Regions from separate parts of the Ensifer sp. VA4 genome, predicted to be linked through region 2. Evidence: predicted binding sites of a transcription regulator. Region 2 holds the regulator's gene; each other region holds the start of a gene.
The links. The regulator LexA, encoded in region 2, represses DNA repair genes until DNA is damaged. The targets are predictions, from matches to a motif close to TGTTCNNNNTGTGTTCNG.
Positions count from the first base shown of each region.

Region 1: a site for LexA is predicted at 2,541-2,558, ahead of AC0C6X_RS21250 (ribonuclease T2). Genes of this name have one in related genera too.
Region 3: a site for LexA is predicted at 3,599-3,616, ahead of AC0C6X_RS03885 (YifB family Mg chelatase-like AAA ATPase). Genes of this name have one in related genera too.

Region 1 covers NZ_JBVQPO010000012.1:68,134-73,759, reverse strand. Annotated here, with positions in the region: gene ettA (energy-dependent translational throttle protein EttA) at 1-1,582, opposite strand, end outside; gene AC0C6X_RS21250 (ribonuclease T2) at 1,745-2,527, opposite strand; gene AC0C6X_RS21245 (alpha/beta fold hydrolase) at 2,713-3,648, shown strand; gene AC0C6X_RS21240 (DMT family transporter) at 3,660-4,613, shown strand; gene AC0C6X_RS21235 (thiamine pyrophosphate-binding protein) at 4,644-5,626, shown strand, end outside.
Region 2 covers NZ_JBVQPO010000006.1:313,482-319,107, reverse strand. Annotated here, with positions in the region: gene AC0C6X_RS12905 (serine hydrolase domain-containing protein) at 339-1,520, shown strand; gene AC0C6X_RS12900 (acyltransferase family protein) at 1,551-2,633, shown strand; gene lexA (transcriptional repressor LexA) at 3,109-3,837, opposite strand; gene AC0C6X_RS12890 (hypothetical protein) at 4,155-4,451, opposite strand; tRNA gene AC0C6X_RS12885 (tRNA-Ser) at 4,685-4,774, opposite strand; gene AC0C6X_RS12880 (septal ring lytic transglycosylase RlpA family protein) at 5,088-5,626, shown strand, end outside.
Region 3 covers NZ_JBVQPO010000002.1:197,544-203,169, forward strand. Annotated here, with positions in the region: gene AC0C6X_RS03875 (LysE family translocator) at 166-783, shown strand; gene cysK (cysteine synthase A) at 921-1,889, shown strand; gene AC0C6X_RS03885 (YifB family Mg chelatase-like AAA ATPase) at 1,975-3,507, opposite strand; gene gshB (glutathione synthase) at 3,792-4,739, opposite strand; gene AC0C6X_RS03895 (endonuclease) at 4,954-5,626, opposite strand, start outside.

The DNA of each region.
Region 1 (5,626 bases), on a different contig from region 2:
TGTCCTTCTCGTAGTCTTCGAAGTTGCCTTCGAACCACTCGACATGGCTGTCGCCTTCAAAGGCGAGGATGTGCGTCGCCAGGCGGTCGAGGAACATGCGGTCGTGGCTGATGATGACCGCGCAGCCGGCGAAGTTTTCCAGTGCGTCTTCAAGCGCTGCCAGCGTTTCGGTGTCGAGGTCGTTGGTCGGTTCGTCGAGCAGGATGACGTTGCCGCCGGACTTCAGCATCTTGGCGAGGTGAACGCGGTTGCGCTGACCGCCGGACAGCGTGCCGACCTTCTGCTGCTGATCGCCGCCCTTGAAGTTGAAGGACGAGCAATAGGCGCGCGAGTTGACCTCGTGCTTGCCGAGCTTGATGATGTCGTTGCCGCCGGAGATTTCCTCCCAGACGGTCTTGTTGCCGTCGAGCGAGTCGCGGCTCTGGTCGACATAGCCGAGCTGCACGCTGTCGCCGATGCGGAACGAACCCTCGTTCGGCTCTTCCTGGCCGGTGATCATGCGGAACAGCGTCGACTTGCCGGCGCCGTTCGGGCCGATGACGCCGACGATGCCGCCCGGCGGCAGCTTGAAGGAGAGGCCTTCGATCAACAGCTGATCGTCATAACCCTTGGAAATGTTGTCGGCCTCGATGACCACCTGGCCGAGGCGCTCGCCGACCGGAATGATGATCTGGGCATCGCCCGGGCGGCGGTCCGCGGCTGCCTTGACCAGTTCGTCATAGGCACGGATACGGGCCTTGGACTTCGCCTGGCGCGCCTTCGGGCTCGATGCGATCCACTCCTGCTCGCGGCTGATCGCCTTCTGGCGGGTGGCCTCCTCGCGGCCTTCCTGGGCCATGCGCTTGGCCTTGGCCTGTAGATAGGCCGAGTAGTTGCCCTCATAGGGAATGCCGCGGCCGCGGTCGAGCTCGAGGATCCAGCCCGTGACGTTGTCGAGGAAGTAACGGTCGTGGGTGATCATCAGCACGGCGCCCGGATATTCGCGCAGGTGCTTTTCGAGCCAGGCGATCGTCTCGGCGTCGAGGTGGTTGGTCGGTTCGTCGAGCAGCAGCAGGTCGGGCTGCGAGAGCAGGAGCCTGCAGAGCGCGACGCGGCGCTTTTCACCACCGGACAGATTGGTGACTTCCGCGTCACCCGGGGGGCAACGCAGCGCCTCCATGGCCATTTCCACCTGGCTTTCGAGGTCCCAGAGGTTCTGGCTGTCGATGATGTCCTGGAGCTTGGCGCCCTCTTCCGCCGTCTCGTCGGAATAGTTCATCATCAGTTCGTTGTAGCGGTCGACGATCGCCTTCTTCTTGGCAACGCCTTCCATGGCGTTTTCGAGCACCGTCTTCGTCGGATCGAGCTGCGGCTCCTGCGGCAGGTAGCCGACGGTGGCGCCTTCGGCGACCCAGGCTTCGCCCGTATATTCCGTGTCGAGCCCGGCCATGATCCTGAGCACCGTCGACTTACCGGCGCCGTTCGGGCCGAGGATACCGATCTTCGCGTCCGGGTAGAACGACAGATGGATGTTCTCCAGGACCTTCTTCGCGCCGTAGGACTTATTAAGTCCGGCCATATGATAGATGAACTGACGTGCCATAAGGAAATGCTCCGCAGGGAAAGGAAATTTGCCCGCTATGTAGGCGAATTATAGGAAGGGGGCAATGATCAAAGGCATTCGCGCCGGCTTGTCCCCTTAACCTATCCCATGCGGCCGTTCTGCCCCGGCAGCGCTCTTGCCGCCGGAGCCCTTGCGGGCGGGTCAGCTTCGCCCGGCCGTATCGGCAATGCCCTTGGCGCATTTGAATTCGGTCGGCCCGGCCGCCTGGATCAGCGGGCCGAGGCTCGATGCCTTCAAGACGTCGCCGGTCAGCCCGACCGTCAGCCCGGTGATGATGCTGCGTCCCTGAACCGTCTGGCAGCGCATGCGCACCCGATCGCCGGCGCCGGCGCCAAAACTCTGGTCGAAGGCCTGCTTGATCGTCGCCTCATCGAGCTCGGAACCGATGCGCTGGCGAAACAGCGCGCCAACCGCCGAGCGGTTGAGCTCCTCCAGCATGCGCAGCTGCGCCGAGAAATAATCGTCGACCGAGCCGCTCTGGCAGGTGCCGCTCCTCAGCCACTGGTGCCGGTCGAGCCCGGATTGCACGCCGGGCATGGCGATGAGCAGCCGCGCCGCCGTGTCGTCGGCCATGGCAAGCTTCGGCAGATCGAGCCAGTTGCCCTTGCGATCCTTCGTGCGCACGTCAGCCGCTACCCCGCAATAGCTCTTGCGCAGCGGCCAAAGGCCATGCAGCGAGAGATTAGTGGCGTCGAAACGCTCTGTCGTCTGGCTTTCGCATTCCTTGCGCTGCGGCCGGGTTTCGCAGAAGCCGGGCTGCCAGCTCACCGCCAGCACATATTCCGTGCGCGAACCCGCGCCTTCGGGCGCCCCCTGATCCGACATTTCCTCGCCGGCGGCAAAGGCAGCCGGCGCAAGAAGCAGTGCCAATGCCGCCAGCAGTCCTGCCATCGGACCCGATATCGCCTTGCAGAAACTCATCATGATATCCTCCTACGGAAACAAACCGGGAACGAATATCGCTCAAAACGGGAAAGTTTCAACTCATAATTACGATGAATGCACATTCTCTTGTGACCTCATGCGCAACGAGCAACAAGCGGCGATTGCCTTTGCCTTGCAAATCGATTTGATATCGAAATGGTCTGTCGTTGTTGCCGGGGGAAATCGTGTTCGGGCAGGTGAAGACACATCAGAGCCCGACAGGTGCCACCTTGAGCTGGCGCCATTTCCCGGCGACCGGCGATGCCCGCGGCATCCTTCTCGTCAGCCACGGCCTTGCAGAACATTCCGGCCGCTACGCCCGCTTCGCCGAAGCCATGGCCGCGCACGGCTTCCATGTCTATGCCCATGACCATCGCGGTCACGGCGGAACGCGGGCGCCGGACGCTCCGCTCGGCATGTTCTCGAACCGCGAGGGTCTCGACAAGGTGTTCGCCGACATCCGGGCCGTGCGGGCACTGGCGACCGCGGCACATCCGGATCTGCCGGTCATCCTTTTCGGCCATTCCATGGGCGGGCTGATCGCGCTCAACGCCGCCGAGACCGACCCCGGCCTCTATGACGCGCTCGCCGTCTGGAACTCCAATTTCCGTCCCGGCCTTGCCGGCCGCGGCGGCCAGATGATCCTCAAGATCGAGAAGGCGCTGAAGGGGTCCGACGTGCCGAGCCCGCTTCTGACCAAGCTCACCTTTGGCATGTGGGGCGGCGCCATCAAGGATCGCAAGACCGATCTCGACTGGCTGTCGCGCGACGATGCCGAGGTCGCGAAATACGTAGCCGATCCGCTTTGCGGCTTCGATGCGACCGTTTCGCTCTGGCTCGACCTCTTTCGCCTGTCCTTCGGCGGCGCCCGGCCCGACCGTCTGGCACGCCTCCGCAAGGACCTGCCCATCCACCTCGTCGGCGGCAGCGCCGACCCGTCCACGGAGATGGGCAACGCCGTGCGCTGGCTCGGCACCAGGATGAAAGCGGCAGGCCTGAGCAACGTCACCGTCACCATCTATGATGGCATGCGCCACGAGACCCTGAACGAACTCGGCCGGGAACAGGCGACCGCGGACTTTGCCGCCTGGTGCTTGGGCGTCGTCGCAGGCAAGCGCTGACCGGAAATCCCATGACCGACATATCCCTTCCCAAAATCGCGGCGGACCACAATCGCATCTCCTACGGGCTGACGCTGATGGTGATCTCGGTGCTGTTGTCGCCGCTGATCGATATTTTCGCGAAGCTGGCGATCACCACCGTTCCCTCGGCCGAAATTACCGCCGTCCGCTTCCTGCTGCAGGTCGTCTTCATCCTGCCGATCGTGCTCGTCCGCGGCAGCCTCTTCGATCTCACCTGGCGCAAGACCGGGCTCCATGCGCTGCGCGGCGGTCTCCTGGTCGTCACCATGCTCTCCTTCATCACCACGCTGAAGGTGATGGAGGTCGCCGACGCGATTGCGATCTTCTTCGTCGAACCAATCATCCTGACGATCCTCGGCAGCGTCTTCCTGAAGGAAACGATCGGCTGGCGGCGCTATACCGCCTGCGGCGTCGGCTTCTTCGGCGCGCTGCTCGTCATCCAGCCGAGCATGCAGGAGGTCGGGCCGATCGCGCTTTTGCCTGTCGTCGCGGCCTTCGCCCTCGCCGTGTTCCTGCTCGTCACCCGCATGGTGGCGCAGAACGAGGACCCCTGGTCGATGCAGTTTCATGCCGGCATATGGGGCGGCCTCCTCTGCCTCGTGCTCCTCTATTTCGGCGAAGGCACCGGCTCCGGCATCTTCGATCCGGTCTGGCCGGAAGGCTACACCTGGGCCTACCTGCTCGGCGTCGGCGTCACCGCCACCATCTCGGGCGTGCTCGGCGTCTACGCCTATCGTGCCGCCCCCGCTTCGGTGCTGGCGCCGCTGCAATATCTGGAGATCGTCTCGGCCACGATTTTTGGCTGGCTCGTCTTCGGTGATCTGCCCGACGCGCTGAAATGGCTCGGCATCGCCATCATCATCGGTTCCGGCCTCTACATCATCTGGCGCGAACGCCGCGTGCACAAGGACACGAGCGTCGCTGCGGTGTCGCCGGCCATCTGACAACAAAGAAAGTCCATCGGGAGGAAGATCATGAAAACTGGAGGACAGCTCGTCGTCGACGCCCTCGTCGCCAATGGCGTCAAGCGCATCGCCTGCGTGCCGGGGGAAAGCTACCTGGCGGTGCTGGATGCGCTCTACGACACCGACATCGACGTGCTCGTCTGCCGCCAGGAAGGCGGCGCCGCGATGATGGCGGATGCCTGGGGCCGGCTGACGGGCGAGCCCGGCATATGCATGGTGACCCGCGGCCCCGGCGCGACCAACGCGTCCGCCGGCCTGCATGTCGCAAGGCAGGATTCGATCCCGATGATCCTCTTCATCGGCCAGGTGCAGAGCGAAGCGCGCGAGCGCGAGGCCTTCCAGGAGATCGAGTATCGCCGCGCCTTCACCGAGGTCGCCAAGTGGGTGGGCGAGATCGACGATCCCGCCCGCATTCCCGAATTCGTCACCCGCGCCTTCGCCGTCGCCACCTCCGGCCGTCCCGGCCCGGTCGTGCTAACCCTGCCGGAGGACATGCTGACCCGCAGCGCCGAGGCGCCGGCCGCCAAGGCCTACCAGCCGGTCGAGGGCCATCCGGGCCCGGCGCAGGTAAAACGGCTCGGCGAGATGCTCAGCACGGCCAAGCGGCCGATCGCCATCCTCGGCGGCACCCGCTGGACGGAGACAAGCGTTGCGGAATTCCAGCGCTTCGCCGAGCGGTGGAAACTGCCCGTCGGCTGCTCCTTCCGCCGCCAGATGCTCTTCGACCATCTGCATCCGATGTATGCCGGCGATGTCGGCATCGGCATCAACCCGGCGCTCGCCAAGGAGATCAAGGAAGCGGATCTGGTGCTGCTTCTCGGCGGCCGCTTCTCGGAAATGCCCTCCTCCGGCTACACGCTGATGGACAGCCCCTATCCGCGCCAGATGCTGGTGCATGTGCATCCGGACACATCCGAGCTCGGCCGCGTCTACCGGCCGGAACTGGCGATCGCCGCAAGCCCGCGCGACTTCGTCTCCGCCCTCGACGGCCT
Region 2 (5,626 bases):
CATGATCTCGGCGGCGATGTCATCTGGACGTTGCCGCCTGGAAGGCTGTCATAGCGCCCACAGCGGCCTGTCGGAGCCATGAGGGCTTGGAGGGGCGGCCGGGTTCAGCCCAACCTTTTTGTTACCTTATTTTATCATTGACTAAAACGTGCGCTATGCGACCCTAAGGCCTCACGGTTGTGGGGGAATCGATGAAGATTTACAGGATGCGGTACACCTCGGTGGGGGCTTTTGGTGCGTGGGCCTTCGCGCTGCCGCCAGTTGCCGCACACTTCCTTTTCCAAGAGAATTGGCCGCAACCATCGCATTCGTTACCTCTGGCGTGAGGGGAGGATCGAATGCATTCGAAATGGTTGCGCCGCATCGCCGTGTTCGTGGCCGGCATTGGCATTGTGTTCGGCTATGGTGTTGTCTGGCCCAGCGTGACTGAGGCCATGTTCTGGGCCAAGCCGCATTCGATTACCGAAACCGTCAAATGGTTCCTGGATCGCGAGGGAATACCCGGCGCGGTCGTCGCATTCGGTAAAGCTGGAGAGAAGCCGCGACTGCTGAGCTTTGGCGTTGCTGATCATGCGACCGGGCGTCCCATGCAAGACAACATGACGTTTCAAATAGCCAGCATCTCAAAGCTCATCACTGCAGAAGCAGTACTGACGTTGATAGATGATGGCCAACTGAGGCTTGACGATACACTCCAAAGCATCTTCCCATCCGTCGCCAAGGCCGAAGATCCCCGCTTCAGCAACATCACGGTTCGCCACCTGTTGCAACATACTTCCGGCTTGGGGTGGCGTCAGCATTTCGATCTGGTCGCGGCCGACAAGGAAACGTTCGCGCCGGCTGAGGCCTGTTTACCGGTCGTTCTTGAGCGCCAAAAGCGCCCCTTGGATAGCGACCCCGGCGAGGAAGCGGAATACACAGACTTCGGCCCCTGCTGGCTTGGCCTGATCGTCGCCAAGATCAGCGGGATGTCTTACGAACGGTTTGTCCAAACGCGCGTCCTGAACCGCCTGGGCCTCAAGAGAACGGGCCTCATTAGCGAAGCACCCGCGGAGGTCCGTCATCACGTTGTCGGCATGGACGCGGCCAGGACGCACTTCAACCCGTCTGCCGGCTGGACGTCGACAGCCGAAGACCTCTACCGTTTCGCGTCGCGCGCCATCCGTGATACCGAGATTGCCACTCCTGTACCAGGCGAGTTTTCTGAACAGTCCTTCGGCCTCGGATGGTGGATATGGCAGCGCGGAACCGAGACCGATATCGCGCATACAGGAGCGCTGAACGGAACACGGGCAGTGGTCGCTCGCTCATCAGACGGAATCGTGATTGTCGCACTCTTCAACGGACGCGAAAAAGCCCGCGATTTGAGCCGTTTCGTTCGCATCCAGCATAGTCTCATCGACGCAGCCCGACGCGCCTATGAGCGCGCCTACAAAAGACGCAAATCCGGCTGGGCGCCTCGCAGGCTTATAACATCAGTCGACTACGGTGCCGACGGACGGATTACCACGCCGTGCTGATCCATGAGACATTCGGAGCGGGGCGGACGAGTGCAATCGTCTTCAGAGCAATACTTTGAAAAGCTGGATCACGTGCGAGCATTCGCCGCCTTCATGGTGTTCACTTGGCACTTCATCCATGCCGGCGGGGTCCCAGTAAATTACGTCCCGGCCTTGCCGCTGCTCTCATTGCTTGAGGAAGGCCATACGGGCGTTTCGCTATTCATGACGCTGAGCGGGTACCTGTTCGCCAAGCTGCTGGACGGCAGGCAGATCGACTATAAGAGCTTCCTGTGGAACCGAGCCCTTCGTCTGCTGCCTTTGTTGACGGTCGCACTGCTGCTGCAGGCGGCAGCCTGGATTGCCAACGGATCCTCGGTTCAAGCAGTCGCGACACAGATCGCGCTTGGAAGCATACTTCCAAGGTGGCCGAACGGTGCTTGGAGCATCGCCGTAGAATGGCACTTCTATCTGATCCTTCCCGCAATTCTCTTCCTGCGGCGATTGGTGGCCTTGATCCTGATCTTTACGGCGGTCGTGTTGCGCCTGAGCCTGTTTATAACCGGCTGGGAAATCCATCCAACCGCGTACTGGACAATCATCGGTCACTTCGACCAGTTCGTTGCCGGGATATATGTCTGGTATCTCTTCCGAGGTGAACGCGTGCGGCCCTTGGCAGTCCTTGCGGTCGCCATGGCGTTCGTCACCTTCTACCACTGGTTCAACATCAGCGGCGGTTTCTATGGGCCTCAAGCATCGCCCGTATGGATCTATCTTCCCGCCGCCGAGGCCGCGTTCTACGCCGTGATGATCGCCGCCTACGACGGATCGAAATTGAGTTTGCCTAAACGGCTATCGGCCTCGATTTCCTTCGTAGGCACGGTCTCCTATTCGATCTACCTGCTTCACTTTTGGTACTATGGCCCCGCTGCAAAAATGGTGACGCAGTATCTTGGTCTTCTGCCCTTTGGGCTTTCGCTTCTGTGTTCCCTGCTGGCTTTTGTGCTGTTCCTGCCGATCGCAGCACTCAGCTACCGATGCATCGAACAGCCGTTCTTGAAGCTCCGTACGAGATACGCGAGGCGTGGCCCTCATTTTAGGCCGGAGAACTCTTATACGGGTGCCCTGCGCTGAGATTCCCGGTCAGCCCCCACTTGTGGGCCAGAAAGCCCTCGACCTCCGGTCAGACTGTGATTGCTGGGCGTTGGTGAAGATGGCCTCGGCACTAAAGCAGGCGAGCCATGCAACCGCTGTAGTGGTCCGAGATTCCCGAGAACTGGCGAGGACGTAAACCCGACGGTACTGCTGCTCGTCGAGAAGAAGGATGCCCGTCGAGCATCATAGCCCAATCGCTGGCCGGGCTATAAACGCCCACGATGCGCCAAGAAGCCAGTGAAGGCGACGGATTGCCTGCGGTTTTCCGCGCCATAGACCCGAAGCCGTCATATACGACGCCATCCGAGAGTGACAGGCGGCGCTCCAACTCGACTGGGAGCCAAACCTCCCAGGCCGTTTGCCGGACCCTATACAAGATACGCAGACGCCGCCGATGTCCCGGAGAAGATATTGGGCAGCGAAAGGAGCTGCCGTTCCAGATCTTGTCCGGATGTCAGTGGTAGCGGCGGATCAGTCCGACGAGCTTGCCCTGGATCTTCACCCGATCGGGTCCGAAAATCCGTGTCTCGTAGGCGGGATTGGCGGCTTCGAGCGCAATCGACGCGCCCTTGCGCCGGAAGCGCTTCAGCGTCGCTTCCTCATCGTCCACGAGCGCCACGACAATATCGCCGGGATTGGCCGTGTTGCCATTGCGGATGATCACCGTGTCGCCGTCGAAGATGCCGGCTTCGATCATCGAGTCGCCCTTGACTTCGAGGGCGTAGTGTTCGCCGTTGCCGAGCATGTCGAGCGGAACGGTGATGTCATGCGTGTTGTTCTGGATGGCCGAGATCGGCACACCTGCAGCGATGCGGCCCATGACCGGCACGGACACCGAAGCGTTTTCAGCCGCTGGCGCCGGCTTTGGCAGTGCAGCAGGGGGAGGTGCTGCCGGTTTGCCGAGGCTTCCCTCGATCACGCTCGGGGAGAAGCCGCGGCGCGGCTGCTGCTGCTGGATGGATGCGTAGGCTTCCGGGAGCTTGATGACCTCGAGCGCACGGGCCCGGTTCGGCAGACGGCGAATGAACCCGCGTTCTTCGAGCGCCGTGATCAAGCGGTGGATGCCGGATTTCGACGCCAGCTCGAGCGCATCCTTCATTTCATCGAATGATGGCGGGACGCCCGACTCCTTCATGCGTTCGTGAATGAACAGAAGCAATTCCTGTTGCTTGCGGGTCAGCATGGCACGTCGCTCCAGAAGCGTGAAACAAATCAAGAACAGACACTATCTGTTCCATATGTGTTCTGCAAGTGCCTAAAATTCCGTGAATTCAGGCAATTGACGCGTCTGCGCGTATCAATCGGTCACTTTTACGGGAGCAAAGCGGGTTTGAGTGCGCGAAATAGGGCCTGCGGCGTGGCGCATGGCGAGACCGTGAGGTTGATTCGAACGATTCGTGATCGTTTTCGTGGAGCAGGCGAGCTGATCCGGTGTTCAGGTGGAATCGCTGTAAGCGGAAGGTACTAAAGCGACGTGCGTTCATCCGAACGCTCTTCGCTTTAGGCCGGCTGCGTGCTGGAGCAGGCGTCTTCGAATTCCTTCACCGTCTCGGGGGTGTTGTCTTCGGGAAGCACGGCGTCCGCCGCATCGGTCGCAACAGCTGTGTCGCCGTCATAGACGAACGACTGGATGTAGAACGCAATCGCGCCCTTCCACACTTTGCGTCCGTCGATCTGATGGCAGGGAACGGCGGTTTCGAAATCGGTCTGCAGTTCGTCAACCGTGGCGGCGCTGAGCTTGATGTCAGGCATATTGGGCGATGCGACTATCGAAGCGAGGAGGAGGGCGGCGAGCACGGTGATCGTCCACTTTGATGCAAGGGTGGGACTACGGGGCGGTTAACGATGTGAACCGCGCTTTCGTTCCGGTGTCCAGCAAGCCTGGCGATCACTCTGACGTGTTCAACAGCTCTTTGAGTGTAAGCTGTGGCTGTTTTACGTCACGTGCCCGACGCGCAAAGGCCGCAGGGCTTTGCAGCAGCGGCGCGCTGCGGCAAGGGGGGCGGCGTCAGCGTATTTCCAAGGGGGAATGGCGGACAGGGTGGGATTCGAACCCACGGTACGGTTTCCCGTACGCTGGTTTTCAAGACCAGAGCCTTAAACCACTCGGCCACCTGTCCTTGCCTGAAGCCGGCAGCTAACGGCTTTCGGGCACGGCGTTATTGCGCGAAGCTCCGTCGCTTTGCAAGATTTAAGATGCATCGCCGAAGGATTTTCTCGGTGGCCCGGTATTAGAGCGCGGGCCCGCTCTGCCGGTAACCATCTGTAAACCATAACGCATGAAATCCGGCGTTGATCTGTGGATGAGTTCGCATTTTTGCCGTGTTGCTGTCATGTTTGATCGACTGTTCCGTTTCGGGACGCCGAGATTTCCGCTGGGGGCATGAGCGGAAGGTTTCGAGTACGGCTTATTCGATCGATGTTGTGGGACAGATGACATCCAGTAAAAATGCGGCATATCTGGTCAAGGGACTGCGCCTTGCGGCAGTCCCCATGCTGTGCGTAACGCTTGCGGCCTGCGGATCCACGTCGAGCATCAAGAAGTCCAAGTCGCGCAGCAAGGAATACTTCGCCGAATCCGTTTATGGCGTGAAGGCGAGCCCGCGCGTTGCGACTGGAAACAGTATTCCGAAGGGCGGCGGACGTTACCAGGTCGGCAAGGCCTATCAAGTCAAGGGCAAGTGGTATCAGCCGAAGGAGGACTTCGGCTACAACAAGACCGGTGTCGCCTCCTGGTATGGCTCGGCGTTTCACGGCCGCCTGACTGCCAACGGCGAGGTCTACGACAAGGCGCACCTGTCCGCCGCGCACCCGACATTCCCGCTGCCGAGCTATGCGCGCGTCACCAATATGGAAAATGGCGCGTCGGTGATCGTGCGCGTCAACGACCGTGGCCCCTATGAATACGGCCGCATCATCGACGTTTCCTCGAAGACGGCCGACATGCTCGACATCAAGCGCAAGGGCAGCGC
Region 3 (5,626 bases), on a different contig from region 2:
TTCGCTCGTTTTTCAGCAAGCTCTACCGATCCGGCGTCGGCGGGCAATGCCAGACTTGTCACCCGGTCAATTTTGCCGCCAGACGCGCCCATTGGCCGCCGTCCCATGATTTCCCTTTTTGGCGGTTTGCGTTAAAAGCCTGCACCACCATTGGAAGGAACGTCCATGACGCTCGCGGCCCTCATCGCCTATAGCGGTGCCCTTTTCATCGCGGCGGCCATCCCCGGTCCCGGCGTGACCGCGCTGGTCGCGCGGGCGCTCGGTTCCGGCTTTCGCGAAACCTTCTTCATGGGCCTCGGCGTGATCCTCGGCGATATGGTCTATCTGACGGCCGTCGTGCTCGGGCTGGCGCTGATCGCGCAGACCTTCACCACCATCTTCCTGGTGGTGAAGTTCGCCGGCGTGCTCTATCTCGGCTACATCGCCTGGAAGCTCTGGACCGCGGGGCTGCTGCCTAAGGACATCAAGGCGAAGCCATCGACGAATGCGGCAATGTCGTTCGTCTCCGGCCTGCTCGTCACTCTCGGCAACCCGAAGACGATGCTGTTCTATGTGGCGCTGGTGCCGACGCTGATCGACATTGCCGCGATCGGCCCGCGCGACTACGGCCTGCTGCTGACGGCAACCTTCCTGGTGCTCTTGACGGTGCTCGTTCCCTACATGCTGCTCGCCGCGCGGGCGCGCTTGCTGCTCAAGCAACCCAAGGCGCTGAAGGCGCTGAACCGTGTCGCAGCCAGCGTGCTTGCGGGAACGGCCGCCTATATCGCCGTTCGCGCGGGCTGAAAGAACTTTTCCCGAACAACGACTTCGCCGGTGATTTTTCCTTCGGCAGGTCATCCTGTCGCGTTCGCCGTTCTGGCATTGGACGGCCGTTGTTCCTATTCTCAGAGACGAACAATCTACGTCCAAGGGAGAGCCTCATGTCCGACACACGCAAGCCCGGCCGCGGCCGCGTCTATTCCTCGATCACGGAAACGATCGGCGACACGCCCATCGTGCGGCTGGACAAGCTTGCCAAGGAGAAGGGCGTGAAGGCGAACCTGCTCGCCAAGCTCGAATTCTTCAATCCGATCGCCTCGGTCAAGGACCGCATCGGCGTGGCGATGATCGAGAGCCTGGAAGCCCAAGGCAAGATCGTTCCCGGCCGCACGACCCTGATCGAACCGACCTCGGGCAATACCGGCATCGCGCTCGCCTTCGTCGCCGCTGCCAAGGGCTACAAGCTGATCCTCACCATGCCGGAAACCATGTCGGTCGAGCGACGCAAGATGCTGGCGCTGCTCGGCGCCGAACTGGTGCTGACGGAAGGTGCCAAGGGCATGAAGGGCGCGATCGCCAAGGCACAGGAACTGGTCGAGACCCTGCCCGACGCGATCATCCCGCAGCAGTTCGAAAATCCGGCCAACCCGGAAATCCACCGCAAGACCACGGCAGAGGAGATCTGGAACGATACCGACGGCGCGGTCGACATCTTCGTGTCCGGCATCGGCACCGGCGGCACGATCACCGGCGCCGGCCAGGTGCTGAAGGCGCGCAAGCCTTCGATCCAGGTGATCGCGGTCGAGCCGGAGGAATCGCCCGTTCTCTCCGGTGGAGCGCCCGGCCCGCACAAAATCCAGGGCATCGGCGCAGGCTTCGCCCCGGCAATCCTCGACACCTCGATCTATGACGAGATCGTCACGGTCAATAGCGGCGAAGCCATCGACGCCGCCCGCCTCGTCGCCAGGCTCGAAGGCGTGCCGGTGGGCATCTCCGCCGGCGCGGCACTGACGGCCGCGATCGAGGTCGGCCAGCGTGAGGAAAATGCCGGCAAGACCATTGTCGTCATCATCCCGTCCTTCGCCGAACGCTATCTCTCGACGGCGCTGTTCGAGGGCCTCGGCGGCTGATCGGCCTGCCAGACCTGGTCAAAGGGCGCCGCGCGGGCCGGCGTCGTGAAACACATGGATCGGGTGTCGCAGAGCCGACCGTCTGCTATGCCGCCGCCTGCAGCCTTTCGCCGGCGATGCGGTAGGAAATCGCCTCGGCCAGATGGATGCGGCCGACCGTCGGCGCGCCATCGAGGTCGGCGAGCGTGCGCGCGACTTTCAGCACACGGTGGTAGCCGCGCGCGGAGAATTTCATCTTTTCGGCGGCGTCCCTGAGGAGCTGCAGGCCCGTGGCGTCCGGCTCGGCGATTTTCTCGATCATCGATGTCGATGAGCGGGCATTGCTCGTCAATTCCGCATGGCCAAGGGCGGCGAAGCGGTCGATCTGCAGGGCCCGGGCGCGGGCAACCCGGCGGGCCACGACCTCACTGCTTTCGGCAGCCGCCGGCTTCAGGAGATCGGCGGCGCTGACGGCCGGCACGTCGATACGGATGTCGATGCGATCCATCAGCGGGCCGGAGATGCGCGCCTGATAGTCTGCCATGCAGCGGGGTCCACGCGCGCAGCTGTGGCCGGGCTCGCCCGCCATGCCGCAGCGGCAGGGGTTCATGGCGGCGACGAGCTGGATCGCGGCGGGATAGCTGACGCGGTGATTGGCGCGGGCGATGATGCATTCGGCCGTTTCGAGCGGCTGGCGCAGTGCATCCAGCACCTGCGGCGAGAATTCCGGAAACTCGTCGAGGAACAGCACGCCATGATGGGCGAGCGACGCCTCGCCGGGTTTGGCACGCAAGCCGCCACCGACCATGGCGGCCATGGTGGCGGAATGGTGCGGCGTGCGGAACGGCCGCCGGTCCGACAGCTTGCCGCCCGGCAATTGCCCGGCGATCGAATGGATCATCGACACTTCGAGGAGCTCGGCCGGACTGAGTGGCGGCAGGATCGATGGCAGCCGCGCAGCCAGCATCGACTTTCCCGATCCGGGCGGGCCGACCATCAGCAGATTGTGGTTGCCGGCGGCCGCGACCTCGAGCGCCCGCTTGGCGCTTTCCTGGCCCTTGATGTCGGCGAGGTCGGGCAGGTTGGCAGAGCCCGAGCGGATCGCGGCCTGCGGCCGCGAAAGCACCTGCGTGCCGCGGAAATGGTTGGCGATGGCGATCAGGCTTCGCGGCGCGAGAATGTCGATGTCAGCCCCGGCCCAGGCGGCCTCCGCCCCGCTTTCGGCTGGGCAGATCAGCCCCTTGCCGAGCGCATTGGCGCCGATCGCCGCCGGCAGCGCGCCGGCAACCGCGGCAATGGTGCCATCGAGGTTGAGTTCGCCGATCACGACATAGGGCGCCAACGCGTCGCCGGGAATGGCGCCGAGCGCCGCCATCAGGCCAAGCGCGATTGCCAGATCGAAATGGCTGCCTTCCTTGGGCAGATCGGCGGGGGCGAGATTGACGGTGACGCGCTTGGCCGGCAGCGCCAGACCGGAAGCGTGAAGCGCCGCCTGCACCCGCTCGCGGCTTTCGGCGACCGCCTTGTCCGGCAGGCCGACGATCTGCATGCCGACCTTGCCCGGTGCAACCATCACCTGAACGTCGACCGGCAGACCCTCGATACCCTGAAATGCGACCGTGCTGACACGCGCGACCATGATTATCCCCTCGCCCAGGCAGCCCAACTCATGGGCGCCGCAACCGCCTTGGGTTGCAAGACGGAGCCTTGCACGGATCACGCACAAAAACAAGAACAATTACAGAACATATGCTGGCACGAAACCAGCGCGCTGTCGTCGACGAGGACGCTCGAGTGAGCAGCCCCGGGCGGAGCCGCGGCAATCTCTATTGGCCGGAAGTACCTCTATAGCGCCGCGCGTCTTAGCAGACGCCCAAAGATCGAGGTCGATTCAAGGAGACACGCAGTAGGAAGAGCGTCGGATCAGGCGCGCTTGTGCTCGATCGCGTCCCAGAGCAGGCTGGCTATGTCGGCGCCGCCGAATTTCTTCACTTCGCGGATGCCGGTCGGCGAGGTGACGTTGATCTCGGTCATATAGTCGCCGATGACGTCGATGCCGACGAAGAGGAACCCGCGGGCCTTCAGCGCCGGGGCGATACGGGCGCAGATTTCCTTTTCGCGGGCCGTCAGTTCGGTCGGCTCGGGCCGGCCGCCGGCATGCATGTTGGAGCGGGCGTCGTGCGCGGCCGGAACGCGGTTGATGGCGCCGACCGGTTCGCCGTCGACGAGCAGGATGCGCTTGTCGCCCTTGCGCACCGCCGGCAGGTATTCCTGGGCAATGAAGGGCTCGCGGAACATCTGGCCGAACATTTCGAGCAGCGACGACAGGTTGCGGTCGTCACGGGTCGAGTGGAAAACACCAGCGCCGCCATTGCCGTAGAGCGGCTTCAGGATGATGTCGCCCATCTCCTGGCGGAAGCTGGCGATCTCGGCGGGGTCGCGGGTAATCAGCGTCTTCGGCATCAGGTCGGCGAATTCGGTGACGAAGATCTTCTCCGGCGAGTTGCGCACCCAGGCCGGATCGTTGACGACCAGCGTCTTCGGATGCAGGCGCTCCAGAAGGTGGGTCGAGGTGATGTAGGCCATGTCGAAGGGCGGGTCCTGACGGAGCAGGATGACGTCCATGGTCGAAAGATCGACGCGCTCAGCCTCGCCAAGCGTGAAGTGATCGCCCTTGACGTCGCGCAGCGTCATCTGCTGCACGCTTGCATAGACCTTGCCGTCGCGCAGCGACAGTTTTTCGGGCGTGTAGTGGAAGAGGCGATAGCCGCGCGACTGTGCCTCGAGGCTCATCGCGAAGGTGGAGTCACCCGCAATGTTGATGCCCGACACATGATCCATCTGGACCCCGACATTGACGATTTTCGCCATCTTCCCGTCCCTATTGCATCACGGAAACCCGCGATCGATTTCAAACCGCCAGAGCGGAGTGGCCGCGGAAATCGCACACCATTCTACTCTGAAAAAGCCCGCAACATGTAGAATGCGGGCGGGCCTTAGGCAAGGCGAGGTGAGGCTATTCGAAGCCTTCGACGAGGCAGGTGATGAGATCGTGATCCGAGAGCGGCCGGACGGACGGATCGAGCTAGGGAATGATCCTGGTTTCGCCGATCGTCAGCCCCCGCGAAACGAACCAGTCGAGCTTCATCGCGCGCTCCGGCCAGCGGGTAATCAGGCTCGGTCGGGTGGTCATCACCTCGAGCGGGCCGCCGTGGCGGGTGAAGCCGCGGGCGGTGCTCATGGCAAAGAGCCCTTCCGCCTCGAAGTCGCCGCCGGCATGGTTGCCAGTGTTGAGATCGCCACCGATCAGCATGGGCAGGCCCGGGAAGGCCTCGTCGAGCGCATCGATCAATTCCCTGACCTGGCGCTCGCGATAGGCGGCAGTGGTGGCGCTTTCGAGATGGGTGGAGACGGCGACGAAGGGACCCGCCTCGGTCTCGATGACGGCGCCGATCGCGAAGCGTTCGCCAAGGCGCGGCTGTTCGCCATCCGTAAACCAGAGGCGCTCGCCCCAAAGCCGCAGCATGAAGGGCCGGCTGAGCGGCACCGACGCCATCAGGGCATTGCCGTGAAACCCCTTGGCGTTGAAATCATCCTCGCAGAATTCGCGCTCGGTGTCGGAGCCGAGGCCAAGCTCGATGAACTCGATGCCATAGGCGTAGTGCATGCCGAGTCTATCAGCGACTTCGGCCGTCGGATGGCGCTGGCCGGTGCGGGCCATGCCGTTGTCCATTTCCGAAAGCAGAACGACCGGCGCT